2 regions of the Chitinophaga sp. RCC_12 genome follow, and region 2 is predicted to be linked to the other one. Evidence: riboswitches for the same ligand, from Rfam matches in the RefSeq annotation. Region 2 holds a riboswitch; the other holds the start of a gene.
What was found. A riboswitch is a leader RNA that binds a small molecule or an ion and turns the genes downstream of it on or off. The one in region 2 is predicted to bind cobalamin.
Positions count from the first base shown of each region.

Region 1: it holds a riboswitch for cobalamin, as region 2 does, so the genes downstream of both, AB6805_RS12995 (DUF5074 domain-containing protein) here and AB6805_RS28400 (TonB-dependent receptor) in region 2, are expected to answer to the same signal.

Region 1 covers NZ_JBFUPS010000003.1:814,054-817,481, forward strand. The annotation lists gene AB6805_RS12990 (YhcG family protein) at 1-473, shown strand, start outside; gene AB6805_RS12995 (DUF5074 domain-containing protein) at 621-1,751, opposite strand; cobalamin riboswitch at 1,925-2,137, opposite strand; gene AB6805_RS13000 (ATP-binding protein) at 2,276-3,428, opposite strand, start outside.
Region 2 covers NZ_JBFUPS010000012.1:229,938-233,365, forward strand. The annotation lists gene AB6805_RS28385 (ATP-grasp domain-containing protein) at 1-281, opposite strand, end outside; gene AB6805_RS28390 (hypothetical protein) at 460-873, shown strand; gene AB6805_RS28395 (nuclear transport factor 2 family protein) at 916-1,386, shown strand; cobalamin riboswitch at 1,653-1,860, shown strand; gene AB6805_RS28400 (TonB-dependent receptor) at 1,981-3,428, shown strand, end outside.

The DNA.
Region 1 (3,428 bases), on a different contig from region 2:
CAGACCATAACTTTGCATTCACTCTTCCGAAGCCACAATCTGACCTTGCAGCTGAAAGTATCAAAGATCCCTATCATTTTGATTTTCTTGGGTTGGAAGAGAATGCCCAGGAGCGGGAAATCGAACTGGCGCTTACACAGAAAATAATTCACTTCATGCTGGAACTTGGAAAGGGCTTTGCTTTTGTTGGTCGTCAGTATAAAATAGAAATCAGTGAATCGGATTATTTCCTGGATTTATTATTTTATCACTTGCACCTTCGTTGTTTTGTGGTTATTGAATTGAAGGCTGGAAAATTTCAACCCGAGTATGCCGGTAAATTAAACTTCTATTTATCAGCAGTGGACAGCCAATTAAAACATCCTACTGATAGTCCCTCAATTGGAATGATATTGTGCAGAATGAAGGATAAAATAGAAGTCGAATACGCTTTACGTGATTTGAATAAACCTATTGGTATAAGTTCCCTTTGAGCTCTCTGAAATTATACCGGATAATTTGAAGACTCAACTACCTACTATTGAGGAGATGGAAAGGGAATTAATGGATGAATAATTGGCAAATAATCAAAGAGGGTGCCTCAAAAGTAAATTTGAGGCACCCTCTTTTTATTTCATCTTCTACTCATGAAATACAGGCATGGCCGGGAAATACCATCCGTTGTAAGTGAGCGTTTTTTTCAGTGTCGCCGTAGTGGCATCATACATCAGTACCCTGTTCACATCCCCGGTGAAAGAGCCGTTCAGCGTAGTCATCACCAGTTCATTTTTATCCTTGTTATACGCTGCACCGGCGCCATAGAAATACTGGCCGGAAGGCAGTGTAATAAAAGGAGATGCAAGAGATGCCGTGTTACCAATGATATAGCGATAGAGTTGGGTGCCACCGGCAAAGCCGTTGTTACGCACAATGTAAACGGCATTTTCCGTTGTAGAGGCAGTGATGGCAGCATGACGCCATGCACCCCATGGTGAAGGTACTGTGAAAGGCAATTTTACTGCGGTACGCGCCAGTGTAGCGGGATCTATGCGGATCAGGGAATCTGCGTTGGTAGCATATACGCCGCCGTCTTTACCGGCAGCAAAGGCCAGGTTGGCCGCACCGAACTTTTTTATTACGGCATAGGTGCTGCTGTTTAAAGCAACGATACCATCTGTTTGGGACAACACAAAAATATAGCTGCCGGCTTTTAACATATCACCGGTATAACCCGCTACACCGGTTACTTTAGCGCCTACAGCAAGGGAAGGTAACGTGATAGGATATACGCCATCTTTCGCACTCAGCAATCCGCGGGTGGCATCCACACCGATAAAAGCGTGACCATCATTACCCGGTAAGGTAGTAATACGGCCGGTTTCCACGAGGCTGCCGGCATCTGTCACCACCAGTGGGCCACCGGCTTTTACAACAATATACATTTTACCGTTGAAGATAGTAGCATACTGCAGCGTGTTGGAAGGGCCGCCCAACGCGCCGGCGGGGTTCTCTGCATGATAAATGTTAGGGACAAGACTATCGCCGCTGTAGGAGTAGAAATGCAGGTCGCCGGTGCCGTGACCAAACCACCCTTCGTTGGCGATAAAAAATCCATTGCCGTATTTACCGGCGATTAATGAAGCCGTAACACCGCCGGTACCGGTTTCGTTTGTACGTTGGCGTTCGAGCGGCTGTAACGCATCGTCTTTTTGGCAGGAAGCAACAAACAGCATCAGTGCTGCAGACAGAAAGGATAATAACTGTTTTTTCATATTTATTGTTTTATTAAGAAAATACAACGCACTTTTCTCCCGGGGTTAAACCCTGGAAAAATGATCATAATACCGGCTATCCTCCGGCATTACGCCTTAGGCTAAACGAAAATAATAACAGCGCATAAAATGGCTGGCAGGCCCACATTCACAGCATTTCACCCGAAAGCGTTGAATGATTAATTACAAGAGGCAGGTCTTCTGGCTTACCTGCTTTTCCGGGACCTTCCCATCTGCCGGACAGGCAGACAGTGGTATGGAGTTCATCCGGAAAAACAATTTATCTGACGATAAATGCAGGATTACAGCTACGGGGATAGCTCCGGTTTTACACCGGATTCCCTTTTAATCCGCCGCGGGGCGGAACCAAATGCGGAGGCAAACCTACGGTAATTAGGTATAATTCCCAAAATGAAGTGGTGGGAGGGATTTAATGAATGGATTGCCCGTTTATGGCCCCTTTTGCCCCTTTGTGGCCCCTTTATGGCCCCTTTGGCCCGTATATGACCCCTTAGAGGCCCGTATTACTCAATAGATTCGTTATATGTAGTGCCCTTTCCGGTAGTTCCTGATTTTACTATAAGTTTTCTTTCTATTAGTTCCTGTAAATCTCTTGTAGCCGTTCGTTTGGATACATTGGTTAATTGCTGATATTGGACATTGTTAATACTCCCATGTTCCTTTATGTATGATAAGGCTTTAAGTTGTCTTTCTTCGAGATGTTCGCTGTTGATTAACTGATTTGTTTGTTTCTTTTTCAAGAAGGTAATACTAAATCCTCCTTGCTCAACTTCAATTAAAGGCTCGGGTAACCCTGCTTCAACGCAGGAATCAATGATTTTATTAATACCTCTTCCCCAGGATTCAATATATCCTGCTTTAAAAAATATATTCGCTATATGTCTATTTCTGGGGTAAGAGGAATGATCCGTTTTTAGCTTTTCAATACTTAATTCTTCCGGTAAAGACCCCGGATTCCACAAGTATAGACGGTCATCATATACGCGTAAAAATATGTACGTGCTGGAATAGTCCTTATGAATAATAGCATTCAATACCGCTTCCCTCAGCGCTGGTTCGGGGTATTCCAATGGCTCTATTCTCTGCAGACCTTTGTAGGAAATTGGGCGGATAAGATATTTCATCTTTAAAACTTCCATTACCCGATCTGCCATATCAAAAATATTCGTTTCAACAATATCCTGGAATAACAGATCATGGCTTGATTTACCGAATCTGCCAATTTTAAAACTTGCTGTTACTGATATCTTCATAGGATTTTTACCAAAAAGCAATAGCGAGGCGTTGGTTAATTGTCCTTGTTCTGTTAGCAGGTCAAGATTTTTCAGTAGTAGCTCTATACCCATTTTTCTGGCAGTTGACGGAATTCTGTTCATCTCAACAGCCTTAGAGATAAAGCGACGAATGGTAGAATTATTCAGATCTTTTAAGGATGCTTCCTCTACAGGTATGTCTTCCCATTTCTTTCCAATCTTTTTTAGAAGCAGATTTTGTAACGCAATGCCCTTTAGTTCCTGTTTAGTGCTCCCGCTACGGTAATGGTAAACCCCGTGATAGGCTACAGGAACACTACTTTCCGGTACGATCACTTCTATATAGTGCCTGTTCTCATTTTTATGCAGGTTTACATCTACCACTAATCCCAGGTGATTAACT
Region 2 (3,428 bases):
ACTTGCTTTAACTCAATACGCCGTCCGGTCCATTTGCTTTCCAACCGGGCTATTAATGTATCATCCGGAGAAAGAAGATCTACATTATAAATCTGGGCCAGTACCAACGCAAATGTTTGGTTTCCATAAATTGCGATAGGTTGTTTTGCCAAAACTTCATCCTTCACCCAATATCTCCCCAATCGTTTTATTGATCCCCCACTATCTGTCCAGGTTGCAAAAATCTGTTCAAATTCACTGTCCGTTTTTTCTGGTATCAGCAGTACAGGGGAATTCTTCATGTAGAACATTTTAGTAAAAGCTACTAAAATAAGATAAAATTGATATCCATACATAACATAATAGCGCTGCGCAAATTACATCATGATAACATCAGGCCAATGTCTATTTGGGGCCAGGAACAATTTTTGTAGAAAAAAGCATATCGGAAACTGTAGCTCTCCCAATAAACTATCCGTTATGACATCATTCACCGACTTCTTCACCACTTATGGCCGGGCCTCCTTAGGCAACGATACAAGTATCATCGCCAGTTGTTATGCAGAAAACTTTATGGCTGCCGCGCCATCAGGAAGCATGACTTTTAAAAATGATGAAAAGTTCACGCAATGGCTGGAAGAGATGTTTAAATTTAACCACAAGGTCGGCATGCAGGAAATGAAAGTCATTAAAGTAGAAACGTCGCCGATGGGGAAACACTATACCAGGGCGCTGGTCAGATGGGGCGCTGTTTTCTCAAAAAATCCGGGGGAAATCATTGAATTTGAGATTACTTACATTTTACACCATCTTAATGATGCACTCAAAATAATCATGTATATCAGTCATGAAAACGAGGAAGATGTTTTAAAAGAGAAAGGCATCATCAGTTAGGCGCCGGTACAAATACAAAATCAGTATATTGTAAGAAAAAAAATGCGCCGTATTATATTCAGCTTCGTACTTATCATCATGGGTACCTCTCTCTACGCCCAGGCACCGGAGGAAGCGGTGAAAGCCACTATTAACCAGCTGTTTACTGCCATGAATAATTCAGACAGCGTGGCGGTGGCTGCCTGTTTCGCGCCGGGGGCAATATTGCAGTCGGTGATGGAAGACAAAGCAGGCAAGCAAACTATCCACACTACGCTGGTCAATGAATTTTCCTCATTTATAGGCAGACTCCCGGCCCAGGCGGCGGACGAGCGTATTGTATTTGGCTCCGTCCTGATAGATGGCCGGCTGGCTGCTGTATGGACACCCTACCGCTTCTTTTTCAAAGGGCAGTTCTCCCACTGCGGAGTAGACTCCTTCCAACTGGTGAAGCTCCCGGATGGGTGGAAGATCCAATATCTCATCGATACCAGGCGCAAAGACAATTGTGAAGAATCAGCCATGGCAAAATAAAACCTGCACCCGCCCTGACCCGGTATTACCTCGCGCATACTTCACAGATGCGTGAAACCAGCGTATCCGTTGCGTAACCCATGCACTATGCATACAGTCCGCATGGACTCCTGATGCACTACTCATGCACTCATGATGCACTCCCCATGCACTATCAATGCACTATCCATGCACTATCCCTGTCAAAAACCAGGGTTTCGGTCAGCTTTCATAGTGGATACCCCCACATGGATACTGCTCCCGTTTTGAATCGATCAAATAATAACCTACTTTTGCCCCGCTATGGTTCAGGCATGTCCACTCCGGATATACCTGATTAAAAGGGAACTCGGGTGAAAATCCCGGACAGTCCCGCTGCTGTAAGTCTCATACAATGCTAAGGCATCGCCAATCAGACCACTGTTGAACATTCAATGGGAAGGTCGCCTGAAGCAGAGATAAGTCAGAATACCTGCCATACAACTACTTTTTTAAGCTTTCGTGGAATGAAGCTTGGGAATAAATTCAATCTGCGGGTATCCCCCGTATCTTGTCTCTTTCCTGATTATTTTTCTTATTGCGAAAGCTGTTGATGGAACATTAACAGGCTTGGGAATGATGCGTTTTAAAACACCGGCGAAAACCGCCGGGATGTTACTGGTATTGCTCTGTGGGGCGGTGAGTGCTTTTGCACAACAGGCCGACAGTGTAAAATCCAAGGACCTCCGGGAGGTGTCCGTTACAGCCCCGCGTACGGCCAGGGAAGTAAGCCCCGGGCAGAAAATGCAGGCGAAAGAACTGGAGCGGCTGGGCAGCCACTCCGTGGCGGATGCTATCCGTTTTTTTGCCGGGTTGCAGGTGAAGGACTATGGCGGCATCGGCGGCCTCAAAACCGTTGATATCCGCAGCATGGGCACCAACCAGGTGGGCGTATTTTATGATGGGATCCAACTGGGCAATGCCCAGAACGGACAGGTGGACCTGGGCCGGTTTTCGCTGGACAATATGGAGGAAATTGCCTTGTACAACGGGCAAAAAAGTAACATCTTTCAGCCGGCGAAAGACTTTGGATCAGCCGGCGCCATCTATCTTACTTCTCTCAAACCTAAATTTGCACCGGGAGAAAACACACATCTCAGGGGTACCATCAAAACCGGCTCCTTTGGCCTGTTCAATCCCTCTTTGCTATGGCAGCAAAAGATCAGTAGCAAAGTATCGGCCTCCTTCAGCACCGAATGGATCAATGCTACCGGCAGGTATAAATTTTCCTACCAGAAACGTGATGAAAACGGGCACCTGGTATATGATACCAGCGCTTACCGGAAAAACGGCGACATCAATGCTGTTCGCATGGAAGGCGGTTTCAATGGCCTGCTCAATGGCGGCGAGTGGAGCACCAAAGTGTATTACTACCAATCGCAGCGCGGGCTGCCCGGGTTCATTGTAAACGGTGTGTTCGGGCATGTGGACCGTCAATGGGATCAGAACATCTTTGTGCAATCGAGCTTCCGCAAAGATATTACCAAACGTTATAGCATTTTGCTGAACGGGAAATACGCGTACGACTACACGCGGTTCCTGGCGCCGGATACCGCCCGGCTTTATATCGATAACCACTACCGCCAATATGAAATGTATTTCTCGATGGCACACCAGTATGCCCTCACCAACTGGTGGACCATTGCGGCTTCCGGTGACTTTCAATGGAACCGCCTGGATGCGGACCTGACCAACTTCAGCTACCCTACCCGTTATACCACGCTGGCTGCTGCCGCCACAAACATCAGCTTCAACCGCTTCAGCGCACAGGCCAGCCTGCTGGGCACCTTTGTGAATGAAACCGTAAAGAAAAATGCTTCGGCGCCCTACCAGCAGAAATTTACACCGGCAGTATTTGTTTCCTGGCAGCCCATGCGCTCACCGGATTTCCGGCTTCGTGGGTTTTACAAACAGATCTTCCGCATGCCTACATTTAATGACCTCTATTATACCGAGATCGGCAACCGCTTCCTGGAACCCGAATTCGCCACACAATATGATGCAGGATTCACCTGGAATAAAAC